2 regions of the Paenibacillus sp. JMULE4 genome follow, and region 2 is predicted to be linked to the other one. Evidence: predicted binding sites of a transcription regulator. Region 2 holds the regulator's gene; the other holds the start of a gene.
The links. The regulator LexA, encoded in region 2, represses DNA repair genes until DNA is damaged. The targets are predictions, from matches to a motif close to CGAACATATGTTCG.

Region 1: EXW96_RS15230 (SPL family radical SAM protein) is a predicted target of LexA. The motif match lies at 4,265-4,278, and genes of this name have one in related genera.

The regions. Positions count from the first base shown of each region.
Region 1 covers NZ_SGWF01000014.1:468,883-476,324, forward strand. The annotation lists gene EXW96_RS15205 (hypothetical protein) at 103-288, shown strand; gene EXW96_RS15210 (MFS transporter) at 395-1,600, opposite strand; gene EXW96_RS27560 (DUF6254 family protein) at 1,787-1,915, shown strand; gene EXW96_RS28580 (transposase) at 2,166-2,321, opposite strand; gene EXW96_RS15220 (sensor domain-containing diguanylate cyclase) at 2,406-3,764, opposite strand; gene EXW96_RS15225 (alpha/beta-type small acid-soluble spore protein) at 3,949-4,227, opposite strand; gene EXW96_RS15230 (SPL family radical SAM protein) at 4,339-5,289, shown strand; gene EXW96_RS15235 (hypothetical protein) at 5,342-5,827, opposite strand; gene EXW96_RS15240 (stalk domain-containing protein) at 6,000-7,442, opposite strand, start outside.
Region 2 covers NZ_SGWF01000010.1:555,848-563,289, forward strand. The annotation lists gene EXW96_RS04980 (hypothetical protein) at 1-48, opposite strand, end outside; gene EXW96_RS04985 (aldo/keto reductase) at 73-1,062, opposite strand; gene EXW96_RS04990 (DUF896 domain-containing protein) at 1,079-1,273, opposite strand; gene yneA (cell division suppressor protein YneA) at 1,364-1,732, opposite strand; gene lexA (transcriptional repressor LexA) at 1,876-2,496, shown strand; gene EXW96_RS05005 (SDR family oxidoreductase) at 2,753-3,652, opposite strand; gene glnA (type I glutamate--ammonia ligase) at 3,869-5,206, opposite strand; gene EXW96_RS05015 (MerR family transcriptional regulator) at 5,297-5,710, opposite strand; gene EXW96_RS05020 (methionine gamma-lyase family protein) at 5,917-7,167, opposite strand; gene hflX (GTPase HflX) at 7,171-7,442, opposite strand, start outside.

The sequences.
Region 1 (7,442 bases), on a different contig from region 2:
CAAGGATTAGCTAGCCATCATAAATTCCGCATCATCGGGATCAACTTTTGGAGGAACGGTTCATACGATAATAGCAACAAAACCGAAAGGGAGCGTGTCCGTATGTACCATACGATTCAGCTTCTGATGTGGTTGGCGTTGTTCGGAGCGATCCTCATTGGATTTATCGTCGTTTTACTTCAACTTCTTGCGAACGATTCAACGGAGTACGATATGGAATTTTTGTGGAATCATCGGTATACGCTGGAAGACTTGCATTTGAATCAAGATGACAATAAAAATGAATGAATGTCGGAAGACGGCCCTGCTGGCCGTTTTTTGTTTACTGCATAATAAGCATGATCAGATATGCTCCAATGTTCGCTTCGCTTGATTGATCGGGGAACAGCCCTGCTTATCCCCCGGAGTCTTGGACCGAAGCCGATGAGCCGTCTTTTCCTTCCACCCGTGAAGCTTGAAGCACCAGAACAAACATCAGCGCATAGAACAGAACCAATGCCCACAAGGCCTGTTGTATGGACAGACGTTCCATAAGCCATCCCGTCAGCAGTGGAACGAGTGCGCCGCCAACCCCGCCTGCCGCGATCAGCATGCTGGTGATCCGTTCCTCCCTTCCACGGAAGAACTCGTTGGCATAAACAAGCGCAACGGCAAACATGCCTGACATCACAAGTCCAAGGAGCAGAATCAGCGTAAAGCTGGCTGCTGCTCCGCTTGCCATGTTAAATCCGGCCAAAATTACGGCGCCTCCTAAAGACCCGAGCAGTAAATAACGGGTTTTGCCTACCTTCTCCGCCAGTTGAGCGGCAAATAATCTCCCGACGGTTATTGCGCCCCAGAAACAGGTTGCCCCGAGTGCTCCGATCTCCGGTTTAACCCCGACATTCTCAACAAGTATGGACGGCAAGAAGTTGGCCACGCTCATCTCGGTCCCTACATAAACCACAAATACAAGTAAAAACAGGATCAACAGCGTCCAGGAACCGCCGCTCATTCTCAGCCGGGTACGGGCTTCTGCGGCCTGCCCCCCGTCCTGCCGTCCCATCAAACTCTGCATTCTGCCCAGAGGCAGCTTCGCCCAAAGGACCAGTACGATCACGGAAAGGAGGCTCAAGCTCAGGAAAGCGCCCCGCCACCAGCCGGCGGCGATGAAGGCGGAAGAGAAAAGCGGCATCAATAGAGCGCCTAAGCCGAAAAATACCTCCAGCCTTGCCATGGATGACGTTTTTTGACTACCCTCCATATATTGAATCACTAAAGCACCGATAATGGTCTCCACCATTCCGAATCCGAAGCCGGCCACGGGTGCGACGGCGAGCACAAGCCCCCAGGCCGGCAGCGAAAAAAAGACAAGCTGCGCTGCACTCAGGCAGAACAGACACATCAGGATAGCTCCCCTTTTCCCAAGCTGTCGGGCGCACCATGGGCCTGCGAGCACACCGATCAGAAACCCCGTGAACTGAAACGATACCAGAAGACCGCCATCGCTGTAATCCTTGTTATAGTAAACCAACATTTCAGGAAGAAGAGATCCCATAATGACATGGGCCAATCCGATCAACAGATACGACAAACAACCGTTCCAAAAAAACGCCCTCATCTACTCCACCCGTTCTTAAGCTTCTTTTGATTGTATCTGACCTGCAGCTGCGTTTTAAAGCAAACATCTTTGCGGCAGCGCGTACCGGCTCGTGAAAATTTAGTCAAGCATAAAACCTCTTGAGCTCCGCCATGCTAAAAAAGCAAGACCACTTTATTTAACGTGAAGCAAAGGAGCTGACAAGGGATGAGCCATTCCAAACGACGTGAGGAAAACCAATGGAAAATCCGTAAGCAAACTCAGCGACCGCACGGTAAAATCAAGTCTCTTGCACAATACTCGACTGAATACGATGCGGAACATCCGAAAGAGTAATCGAGTAGGAGAGGGCGACTAACCCCCGTCCTCTCACCTATGAAAAAGTGCAAGTCCCTTGTTCAAAAAATATGTATTGCTTGATTTGGATCGAAAAATGGCAATAACAAACTGGACCGGGCCATTTTCGTTTTTTGACCCTGCCTGCATTTTCCCTGGCTTGCTTAATAACCAATCATAATCTAAGGTCGGTTTTGTCAAGGCGCTCTCCCTACCAGAATCCATCGCAGTGTTGCTCGGCCCTCTTTCGTTATGTTCCCCGTATAACGCGTTTTCCGGATTGATGAACGGATGGCACAAGTCCGGCATAGCATGCTAGCTTCTTTGGAGAAAGAAATCTTGTCACATCCCCAATTTCTGCAAGGATGGTTAAAGCACTCAACACCGATATGCCCGGTATACCCATAAGTAAGGGTACATTAGGGTTTTTCTTGGCCCTTGCCCTTGGCTAACGGTAGACGCTCGCCAGCCCCCGTTCGGGACTTTCACCCTAGAGATGACGCCCATGCTGGGCGTACACAGCCGAGGATACCACCGTGGCGAGGCCCGTGGGGTCCTTAGATTTTTTATCTTGCCGAAACACAATTGCGTCCGTTTTTTTGGAAGCGTACAACGCTTGATCCGCACGCACCAGCAGCGCTTCCGCCGTATCGCCTTTTCTTAAAGAAGAGATGCCAAAGCTCGCCGTGATCCGGTAGGAATCCAGCGCTTGCCGTTCCACTTCGCTTCGCAGCATCTCTGCCACGATCATCGTTTCATTCATGTCGAGCCCCGGGACAATAACCGCAAATTCTTCCCCTCCGTATCTGGCGAACACCATATGATCCGGCAACATTCTTTGCACGATACCGGTAACGTGCCTCAACAGCCTGTCGCCTTCCGCATGACCATAGGTATCATTAAACCATTTGAACCGGTCGATATCCATCAGGATCAGGCTGAACGCCTCTCCCTCCGATGTTGCCCGTTCGAATGCCAAATCAAGAGATTCATCAAAGTAACGCCGGTTCCCGATGCCGGTTAAACCGTCCAGATACACCTGCCGCCGGCTCTGTTCAAAATGCTCCTTCAGCATCAGCCGCATATGTTCGATATGATCGAAAAGCTTGCCAAGCTCATCATTTTTTTTCAGGGACGGCACAGGCACATCAAACTTTTGCCGGGCATATCCTTCGACAGCGGAGCTTAACTCTTTGATCGGCCGGATAATCCGCCGCAGCTTCTGAACCACATCGGTTACGACCAGGCCTATCACCAGCGCACAGACGGCAATGGACGTATACAACATTTTTGTAATCCCGGATGTGTAAGCTTTGGATACTTCCGATTGCTTGGCGTGAAGCATACGGGAAATTTCCATGGACCTGTTGCGAAAATCATCGGCGATCGTTTTTCCTTCGAGCAGCTCCCCGGTCGTCAATGTTTTGCCATTTTTCAAGGCTTCCAGTGATCCGTATTTGTCCTGCCAATGCATGCCCGCTTCTACTAATTTCCGGATAGGTTCGAGAAATTCAGGATAAGCGGTGACAGCGTTTTGCAATTCCCTCACCGATTGTATGTAGTCCGATGATGAACTCTCAAAAGACTGCAAAAACGCTGCGTCTCCGGTCAAATGATAACTTTGCCGGGCGGTTACCTGATCGATAAACGCTTTTTGCAAAATAAGCACATGTCTCGAAACTTTCTCCAACTGCATGATTTCTTCATTCAATCGGTTCAGGCAACCATTGATCCATATAATCATAAACAGAAAAAATAGTCCCAGAATAAAAATCATGCGAGTCAGACTTTCAATTATATCGGAACCAAAATGATGCTTCGGAAGGAGTCTGCGCCATACTTTGTACATGGAAAACTCCTCCCTTGTCCAAGACTGTAGTATATATAGTCCTATCATAAGATTTCATTATTTCTTTTTCAACAAATATTGTAAAAAAAAAAAAATAAAGATAGGCCGTCAACCGGAAGGCCCATCATTTCATTGCTTGCGCCTTCTGACGTTCTGCTCGTCAGAAGGCGCTCTGAAGGCCCGGTTACCGTTTCGTCAACTGCTCCTGGGCCATGCGGATCATTTCCCGTACCATACGTCCGCCGATCTGGCCTCCGATTTTGCCTGCCTCCTCGGTGGATAGGTTTCCGTTATTCGCGGTCTGCAAGGGAACGCCTAACGAACGGGCCACCTCGTATTTCACCAGATCGGGGCGGTCCCGGCTCACCGAATATCCTGCACGCTGCATCACTTCCGCCTTAAGCATATCCAATCCATGTCCAGCCCCCGGTACAAGAGGCCTTCTCCCTCTTCTTCTCGCCATCTTGTTATGGCTCCTTTCTTTCGTCAGTAAGTTTGACAGAACAAATGTTCCGTTTTATAATTCGTTTATAGAACATATATTCCTATTTCAGGTGAAAGGATGGATGTTAAAGTGGCTTTGCCAACAACCTTTGAACCGCTTCATGCCAAGCAGGTGCTGAATCCGGTTAAAGCCCCATCCATGCCGTTTGACTGGTCTATTAATCCTTACCGCGGCTGCCAGCACGGCTGCAGCTTCTGTTATGCCCGCTCCACTCATTCGTTTCTGGGCATGGATGCGGATGATACGTTTCAGCATCATATTTTATATAAAAACAATGCCCGCGAGGCTCTCGAAGCTCAGGTTGTACGCATGCTCCGCTCAAAAAACGGACGGGGAAAGCTGGGCAAAGTGGCCATCGGCACGGCAACGGATCCTTACCAACCGCTCGAAAGCCGTATGCTGCTCACCCGCCAATGTCTGGAAGTGCTTGCGGCTTACCGGATTCCAGTCAGCATTACGACCCGTTCCCCGTTGATTTTGCGCGATCTGGATATCCTCAAGAAGCTTACCGGCAGCTCCGTCAACATCAGTCTGAACACATTGGATAAGGAAGTGTGGCGTCATTTTGAACCCATGACTCCCTCGCCGCAGCGAAGGCTGGAAGCTTTAGAGCGCTTAACCGGGGAAGGTGTGGAAGCCGGCATTTTTATGGCGCCAATCCTTCCCTTCTTGACGGATGGCCCGGGTTCAATGGAACAAGTCGTTAAGCATTCGTCCGAGGCGGGTGCTCATTTTATTATGGGATCGGTGCTCCGGCTGAACACGAATGCCGTGAAGTCATGGTTTTTCGGTACGCTGCGCGAGCATTATCCCCAAATGCTGGAACCCTTTGCGAAGCTGTACAGCCGCTCTCCATACGCTCCAAAGCAGTACAGAACTGAAATCATGGACCGGCTTCATGCGCTGCTGCAAAAATATCGCGTGCCCGCTTACCGGCCGTTCCTTCAAGAAAACGGCGGACCGGCGGACCTTGATCCAACATCGTCCGAGCCTGTCCAATTATCCTTTACATTCGACTAGATGATTTAACCGGAACGCTGCTTCGCCTTGATTGCGTGACGCCATGGATGGGCTAACTGTTTCTCATCGCCCGCTTAAACCAGCGGTACGCAAAAACCAAAATCGCTCCCCAAAACAGCAGCCCGAGAATCGAGAATATGCCGTACGGCGTACCGAACCCGTACCCCCAGCCAAAGAAGCCGAACGGATTCAAAATACTGCCCAGGATGGCGCCGGCAGCCAATCCGCCGAACCATCCGCCCAAGCCGGTTCCTGGTCTGGGGGCCGCTGCGCCTCCTCCGGGGGGAACGGCGGTTCTGGGGTTGTTTCTTGCATAATCGCCGGGCGTCCTTGGAGCGGTTCCCGTGCCGGGCGCAATTCCCCCGGTTCTTCCGCCCGTATAAGAGCCTCTGCCCGATCTATACCTGTTGGCCTCATACCTGCCGGTATCATCCGTACTCTGCCATTGTTCTTCATAGGGTACAACGCTCTTGGCTTGAACAGGATGGATTGCAAAGAACAGCAGTAAGATCGATGCCAAAAGATAAAGCTTTTTCATAATACCTCCCTCAGAATATACAGACATCTTAAGGTAAGTATTCATCCGTACGGCAGATGCTATACAAGTTCAGCTTTGCGAGGATTTGACAGCCCGCCCAAGCACGCTCAACCACTATATCGGAGAACCGGGACAGGCCTGGGCGATGATCCAAAAGGTTTTTCCCACTCGCTTAATAGTTGGACCTGATTACTTGATAATCCACAATTTTGAGGGTGGCTGAATCCAGTGTGTACATGACCTCGACATCATCGCCGGCTATCGTCATGCGAAGCCGATTTTCGGCTGAATCCTGTTCCCGCTTCACTCTCAAGTCATCTTCGATCATGGCGATGGATACATAGCCGATCGGAATGGGTTCATAGCCTCCGTCTACCGGTCTGTTCTGGTTGGCAAACATCCGTTCAGCCATTGCGGGATCATACACTTCCTGAAGCCTGCTTGTGACCAGCTGCTTATCGCATTCGTTCAACCATACACCTTCAGGATAAATCCCGGCCGTTTGCAGAGTCCACTTTTCGATATGCGCAAACTTCTCCCACAGCTCTTTATCCGGCCGTTTAAGATCCTCTGCGCTTACGCTAACATCCGGACGGATCAGCCGGAAGCCTTCGAGTAATTGTCCGGAGCTTTCTCGCATCGCTGCAGCATCGGCTGCTTCCTCTGCAGGCAAATCCGCCCCTCCACTCTCTATCGCATACCCGTAAACCCAACCGTTATGCTCCCGCAAACGGACAGCCGTCCCTGTCCCCGGCCATTCCTTCTCCGTATACTGCTTGATGGTAAACAGAAGTGCCTTCCGATCAGGCTGGGATGGCGAAATATAAAAAAACGAGACTTCATCCGGACCTTCCTTTATCTCAAGCGGCTTGCCGAGCCAAACGTCCGGAAGCTGCACGTCAAACCCATGGGCTTCGCTTACATAACGCCGCAGTTTGGTAGAATGCGTGGTCAGGCTGTAATAAACGCTGTCCGATACGGATGCCAATCTCGTCGACGAACCGCTTTCCGTCTCCAATCGCCCTTCCTTCCATATTCCTTCTGCAATGACCTCCCCGAACAGGGACGCCAGCTTGCCTTCCCCCTCTGCCCGGCCTCCCGAGAAGGTGCCGGTAAACATGACTCCGTTCGGATAAATAACGGTTTTCCGCTGTGATAAGGCTGGCGCCTCCCGGTCCGGAACCCATTTTATTCCGTTGCTTAGATAGGAAAAGCCCCCCGGTGTTCGTTCTCCGTAAGAAAACATTCCCGCGTACTCCAGCGTACCGTCAGCTCTGTACGCCTTACCCCATCCATGAAACTGGTCATGTTTAAAGCTGCCGCTGTATTGTAGTGTTCCGTCTTTGTTGTACAGCTTTCCTGAGCCGTGAGCGAGCCCGTTTGCCATTTCCCCTTCATAAATCAAACGACCTTCCGCGCTGTACAGCTTTCCCCGACCGTTCGGCACACCTCCGAACAATTCACCCTCATACCGGCTTCCGTTCAAATATACGAATGTTCGCGCTTCCGGAGCCTCTTCAATGATCAGGACGCGCTTGGCTTCATCCCAATCCAGCTTCATATCCAAATGCTGCAGGGCGGTTGCCGGAAGGTAAGCGGTTCCGTCCACCAACCT
Region 2 (7,442 bases):
AGAAATTTTCGTATTTTTACGAACCATACGTTCCCACTTACGTGACATGATGAGTGCCCCTTATATCGTCATTTACACCTTGCGCGAAAATTTATCAATAAATCGGGTTGGATATTCGTATTCCAGAGCGCTTACATCATCCAGACGCTGCCACAAGGAGTCGTCCAGCTTCCAATCCACCGCTCCCATGTTTTCCTCGAATTGTTCCAATGTCCTCGCGCCAAAAATAGGAGAAGTGATGCCCGGTTTATGAATCAACCAGTTCAATGCCACCTGAGCCGGGGTCTTGTCCGTCTCATGGGCAACCGAAATCAATTCATCCAGAATGCGGAAGTTTTTCTCCGTATTGCGAATTTCCCAACGGCTTTCTCCCGTTTTAGACGCCAAACGCCCTTCCGTCGGTTCCTGTCCACGAACATATCTTCCTGTCAAGAAGCCGCCGCCAAGAGGAGCCCAAGGGATCACACCAACGTTTTCCTCCAAACAAAGAGGCAGAACCTCACGATCCATCGTACGGCATACTAAACTGTACTGCGGTTGAATGGAGATAAAACGGGCATAACGATTAAAGTCACTGATGCTTAATGATTTCATCAGCTGATAGGCCAAAAAGTTGGAGCAGCCGATATACCGTACTTTGCCTGAAGTAACCAGATCATCCAAAGTTCTCAATGTTTCTTCTATGGGCGTAATTTGATCCCATACATGCATTTGATATAAATCGATATAATCAGTGCCTAATCGACGAAGACTGGCTTCCACACCGTCGAGAATATGTTTTCGGGATAAACCGACGTGATTGACATTATTACCTGTAGGAAAGCGTACCTTGGTCGCCAAGATCACATCGGAACGACGCTCCCGAATCGCTTTTCCCACGATCTCTTCGGAAACACCGGAGACATACACATCCGCCGTATCAATAAAGTTTCCTCCGCGATCCAAAAAACGATGAACCATTTCAATCGAGTCTTGTTCGTTTGTCGTATTTCCGAATGTCATTGTTCCTAAACAAAGCTCGGAAACGGCAATTCCGCTTTTGCCCAAAACACGATAATTCATCCCTTAACCCCCCTTCTTACTTCTTCTCTTCCTGATCAACAAACTTGATGTTATCCAGTTGACCACGCAAGGAGGTTTTAAAAGAATCGATATACTTCCTTCTTAATCCATTGCGTTCATCCAGTTCGGCATCGGTTAGCCCTTCCGATTTCGCTTTGCGGGCCAATTCGTTAATTCGCCGCACCAATGCATCATGATTCGATTCACTCATGCCGATCCTCCCGGTAATGTCATTTCAAATTATACTTTGACATTACCGAATCTGATTGTCAAGAGAAGCAATACGGCACATGCGCAGCGATTAGGGAAGCAACAATTTTTGTCCTACTTGCAAATGGGAATTCTTAAGATGGTTGATCCCTTTGATCTGATGTATATATTCCCTTATATCCTGTCCTTGGTCCGCATACTGAGAGGCAATGCTCCAAAGCGTGTCCCCCGATTCAACCTCCACGTAAGAATACATCTGAGGCTGCGAGGATGCCGCATGAACATCTTGGTCAAAAAAGAAGCTGAACATCGTAGAGATAAAGAACACTGCACAAAAAAGGAAGGCACCCAAAACGGTAGCACGAACATATGTTCCCTTATTATTATTATCATTATGCTTGGTTAGCATTACCTGGCGGGAATGATACTTATGTATAAGCCGAGAATTTTGAATCATCATGATCGACCTCCAAACATTTGTTCTGTTTTTAATCTATCAGGAACATTTGTTTGTGTCAACCGTTTATTCGAACTTATGTTTGTACGAACTCCGGTTCTATGTTATACTTCTAAGTAATGATTACCAAAAATGGAGTGATGATCTTGAGCAAAATTTCCAATCGGCAGCAGGCGATTCTAGACTTTATCAAGAATGAGGTCAGAGAAAAAGGCTATCCCCCTTCAGTAAGAGAGATCGGAGAGGCTGTGGGACTGGCATCCAGTTCCACAGTTCACGGGCACTTGGAACGTTTGGAAAAGAAAGGAATGATTCGCAGAGACCCGACGAAGCCGAGAGCTATTGAAATATTGGACGGAAGCTCGGCGGACGGCGCATTCTCCGTATCGGTTGCCAGAGTGCCTTTGATCGGGCGCGTTACCGCCGGCGTACCTATTACCGCGACGGAGAACATCGAGGATTACTTCCCGCTGCCCAGCCATTATGTAAAAAATGATAACGTCTTTATGCTAAGCGTAATCGGAGAAAGTATGATCGAGGCCGGTATTCATAACGGGGATTATGTTATCGTACGCCAGCAGCAAACCGCCAATAACGGAGATATTGTCGTTGCCATGACCGAAGACGATGAAGCGACAGTGAAAACCTTTTATAAGGAAAAGGATCATATTCGACTGCAGCCTGAGAACCCGACGATGGAGCCGCTGAGACTCAAGAACGTCACGATCTTGGGCAAAGTCATTGGTGTATTCAGAAATATTCAATAATTTTTTCCCTTTCACCGCCGATTCCGCCGGTTGAAAGGGATTTTTTATATCAACGCATTTATGGCGAGTCTTTGGAAAGCGAAGAAGGATTTTACCGCTGAAATCCACTTTTTATGAGCCCAGTGCACCGCAGGAAATCTTGTTGAGCGTTTGCAAGCATATGATCTGCGTAAAATAAGCCTGTTCCGGCGTTATGCGGATAAGCGGCTTGTTTAGGCTTGTTTATATATGATCCTCAATTAGAAAAACCAAAAATCTACGTCGTCACCATAGCTCCACCGTTGACATGGACAACCTCACCGGTCACATAGCTGGAATCATCTGATGCCAGAAACACGTAAGCCGGAGCCAGCTCGAACGGCTGCCCTGCACGCTTCATCGGAGTATCCAGGCCGAAGCGCGATACTTCATACGCCGAATAGCTGGAGACGATCAGCGGAGTCCAGATTGGCCCCGGAGCGACGGCATTGACCCGAATTCCCCGTTTCACCAAGGATAGAGCCAGCGAACGCGTGAACGAGACGACGGCTCCTTTTGTGGAAGAATAATCGATCAGCTCGGGTGCACCTCTATATGCGGTGATCGAGGCCGTATTCACAATCGCGCTTCCCGGCTTCAGATAGGGAAGCGCGGCTTTCGTCATATAGAACATCGGGTAAATGTTCGTGCTGTACGTATTGTGCAGCTGTTCGGCGGAAATGTCGGACACGCTTTCCTGCGGAAACTGAACGGCCTGATTCAAAATCAAGATATCGATTTTTCCAAAGGTGCGGAGCGTTTGATATACCGCTTCCCGGCACACCGTTTCCATCCTCAGGTCGCCGGGTATGAGCAAGCATGCTCTGCCGAGCTGCTCGATGCGCTGTTTTGTTTCGTATGCGTCCCGATGCTCATATAAATACGGGATGGCTATATCGGCTCCTTCCTTGGCAAAGGCGACGGCGACCGCCCGACCGATGCCGCTGTCACCGCCGGTAACGATTGCAACCTTGCCGCGCAGCTTGCCGCTGCCGACGTAGTGCGGGTTTTCAAAAATCGGACGGGGCGTCATTTTGTACTCCAGTCCGGGCTGCACGGGCTGATGTTGAGGCGGGAATGCAACCGGCTCCTCGATACATTTCGTTTCTTTTCCAAAATAGGGATAAACGGGTATCATATTGACCTCCTGAACTTCTTATTCAGATGGCCTATTGTATTCCAGCAGGATCGTAACTGTGCAGCCTGGCTGGAACTTGCGTCCACTCCGCTAAGGGAAAAAGCGATGGCCGCGCCTATGGAGCCTCATTCTACTTACAGAGGTCAGCCAAAACAACAAATAATGCCCACAAAAAGAAAAATCCCTTAACGCTTAAAGCGCCAAGGGATTCCCCGATTAATACAGCGTCAAATATTGATCCCGCTCCCATTGATGAACCTGAGTGCGGTAAATGTCCCACTCGATCTCTTTCAGCTCTATGAAGTGTGCAAGTGCGTGATCGCCGAGCGCGTCGCAAATGACATCGTCGCGGAGCAGCTCGTCCAACGCCTGCTTCAAATCAAGCGGAAGACTTGGAATGCCTTGCTCTTCCCGCTCTTCTTCACTCATCACATAAATATTGCGGTCCGTTGGAGGCGGCAGTTGCATTTTGTTCCGGATGCCATCGAGACCGGCCTTCAGCATGACCGCCAGAGCCAGGTAAGGATTGGCCGCCGGATCCGGATTCCGCACTTCCACGCGTGTGCTGACGCCGCGGGATGCAGGAATACGAATCATCGGGCTGCGGTTGCTTGCAGACCAAGCCACATAACAAGGCGCCTCATAACCTGGTACAAGCCGCTTGTAGGAGTTGACCGTTGGATTGGTTATTGCGGCAAAAGCGCGGGCATGCCGCAGTATGCCGGCCATGTATTGTCTGGCTGTCTCGCTTAAGCCCAGCTTATCGCTCTCATCATAGAACACATTCTCTTTGCCGTTGAACAATGATTGATGGCAATGCATTCCGGACCCGTTCACTCCGACCAAAGGCTTCGGCATAAACGTGGCGTGCAGACCGTGCTGTCTGGCAATGGTTTTGACGACCAGCTTGAAGGTCTGAATTTGATCCGCGGCTTTAATCGCGTCCGCATATTTAAAATCGATCTCATGCTGACCCGGAGCCACTTCGTGGTGAGATGCTTCAATTTCGAATCCCATTTCTTCCAGCGTAAGTACAATTTCACGACGGCAGTTCTCGCCAAGGTCGGTTGGTGCCAAGTCAAAGTAGCCGCCCTGGTCGTTTAATTCTGTCGTCGGATTGCCCTTCTCGTCGGTTTTGAACAAGAAAAACTCAGGCTCAGGCCCGACGTTCATTGCGGTGAAGCCCATTTCTTCGGCTTCTCTCAATACGGATTTCAGAATACCGCGCGGGTCGCCCGGGAACGGACGGCCATCCGGCAAATACACGTCGCATATTAAGCGGGCAACACGGTCTTCCGCTACCCAAGGGAACACGACCCAAGTATTCAGATCGGGGTATAAGTACATATCCGATTCTTCAATGCGCACATAACCTTCAATCGAGGAACCGTCGAACATCATTTTGTTATCGAGGGCTTTCTCCAGTTGACTTACAGGAATTTCCACATTTTTGATGGTTCCAAGCAAATCTGTGAACTGAAGTCGAATGAACCTTACGTTTTGTTCCTTGGCGATGCGCAGAATATCTTCTTTGGTGAAATTCTTATCTGTCACTGTGAAATCTCCTCCTTAAACTAAGTGGCAAAATTAACGGAGCATGCCCGGTACGCTTGAAAACGGTACCGGACATGCTCCGGTCAAAGCCTACTTTCTGAAAAAACGGGATAATTCTCCCTGGATCAAGGACACTTGATTAGGACGCCGGCCTCCACCCAAGAGCTGTTGTTTCAGTATCCGGTGAAGCTGCGTGTCGCTCAGCTCTCTACGCTTGACTTCCGTCTGCTCATTGAGTATGGTAGCATCCTCGGAATCCTTATCAACCGGCAGCAGCACCTGCTTGATCCCGGCGATGTTAACGCCTTTCTCGATCAAATCCTTGATCTCGAGGAGACGTTCTACATCATTAAACGAATACAACCTTTGGTTTCCTCCGGTCCGGGCCGGGATGACGAGCTCATGCTGCTCGTAGTACCGGATTTGTCTGGCGGTTAAATCGGTCAGCTTCATTACGATGCCGATCGGAAAGAGCGCCATATTTCTGCGGATTTCATCAGTCATGACCATCACTCCTAAGCTACTCTGGAACCTTACCTCTATTGTAACCTTACCGGAAAACATATGTCAAGCTGTGTTAGGTTTATGCCATATGTTATTTTTGATTACAGCGGCTAACTTCCTATAGCAATAAGTCCTGCTCCTGAGCAGCAGCCGTCAGAGCTTGTCCGCGGCTTTGGCAAGTGAAATAGCTGGCCGAGCTGCGGGAATTAAGCGAGCAGCCCCCGGTCGATCATGTTTTGAATGGCCGTCAGCACACCCATCTTGCAATGGGAGTAGGTTAATCCTCCCTGCATATAAGCGATATAGGGCTCCCTGATCGGAGCGTCGGCAGACAGCTCCAGGCTTCCGCCCTGGATAAAGGTGCCTGCAGCCATAATGACGGGATGCTCGTAGCCGGGCATGTCCCATGGTTCCGGCACGACGTGAGCGTCAACCGCGGCGGCTTGCTGAATCCCTTGTACAAAAGCGATTAAATGCTCGGCGCCCGTAAATTGAATCGCTTGGATAAGATCGGTGCGAGGGTCGCTCCAATGCGGGCTTGTCGTAAATCCGAGCTGCTCGAACACCGCGGCGGCGAACACCGAGCCTTTCACGGCTTGTCCAACCAGATGAGGAGCCAGAAACAAGCCTTGATAGATGGATCTTGTCGTACCGAGCATAGCCCCGACTTCCCCGCCGATCCCCGGAGCCGTTAATCGATACGAAGCCAGCTCTACATACTTGGCTTTGCCCGCGATATATCCCCCGGTCTCCGCCAAGGCTCCTCCCGGATTTTTAATCAGCGAGCCCGCTATCAGATCGGCACCGACCTCGGTCGGCTCGGTCAGCTCTGTGAACTCACCGTAGCAGTTATCGACAAAGACGATGATATCGGGACGGATTTCCTTGACAAAACGAACCATCTCGGCAATCCGGGAAACGGTGAAAGACGGCCGCCAGGCATAGCCGCGCGACCGCTGGATTCCGATGACCTTGGTGCTCGGGCCGATCCGGCGGGCAATTTCGGCATAATCGGGCGATCCGTCCTCGAGCAATCCCACCTCGCCATACGAAATTCCCCAATCCTGCAAAGATCCGTTTCCGTCACCCGGTTTCCCAATGACCTTATGCAGCGTATCATAAGGTCTTCCGGTGATCATGAGCAGCTCGTCACCCGGCCGGAGCACGCCGAACAACGCCGTGCCGATCGTATGGGTTCCCGATACGAAATGGGGACGGACCAGGGCCGCTTCCGCCCCGAACACATCGGCATATACGAGATCCAGCACTTCACGGCCGCGGTCGTTATACCCATAGCCCGTAGAAGCGGCAAAATGATAATCGCTCACTTTGTGCTTTTGAAAAGCGCGAATGACCTTCCATTGATTCCGGTCGACCACACGGTCAATATCTTTCAGCTTCTCCTCGATTTTTTGCTCAGCTTGCTCCATCAAACGGAGCACTCGATCCGTAAACATACCCTAGACGTCTCTCCCTTGTTCTCCCTCAGCAGGCCGGACTGCATCGTAGGCAGCCAGCATATAACCGATTTTATCGAATGCCTTGTGATTTACTCTTACCTTAAACAGCATATCGCTGCCGTCAACCTCATTCTCAAGCACCTCGCCAATGCGGTAGACCAGCGAGATCATATCCCCTTTGTCCGCCGGAATCCGGAAGGAACGGCTGCCGCCCGTCATACGGGCTTCAATCCGCTCTTTGAGCCGAAGTAAATCTTCCTCCCGAAAAGCGG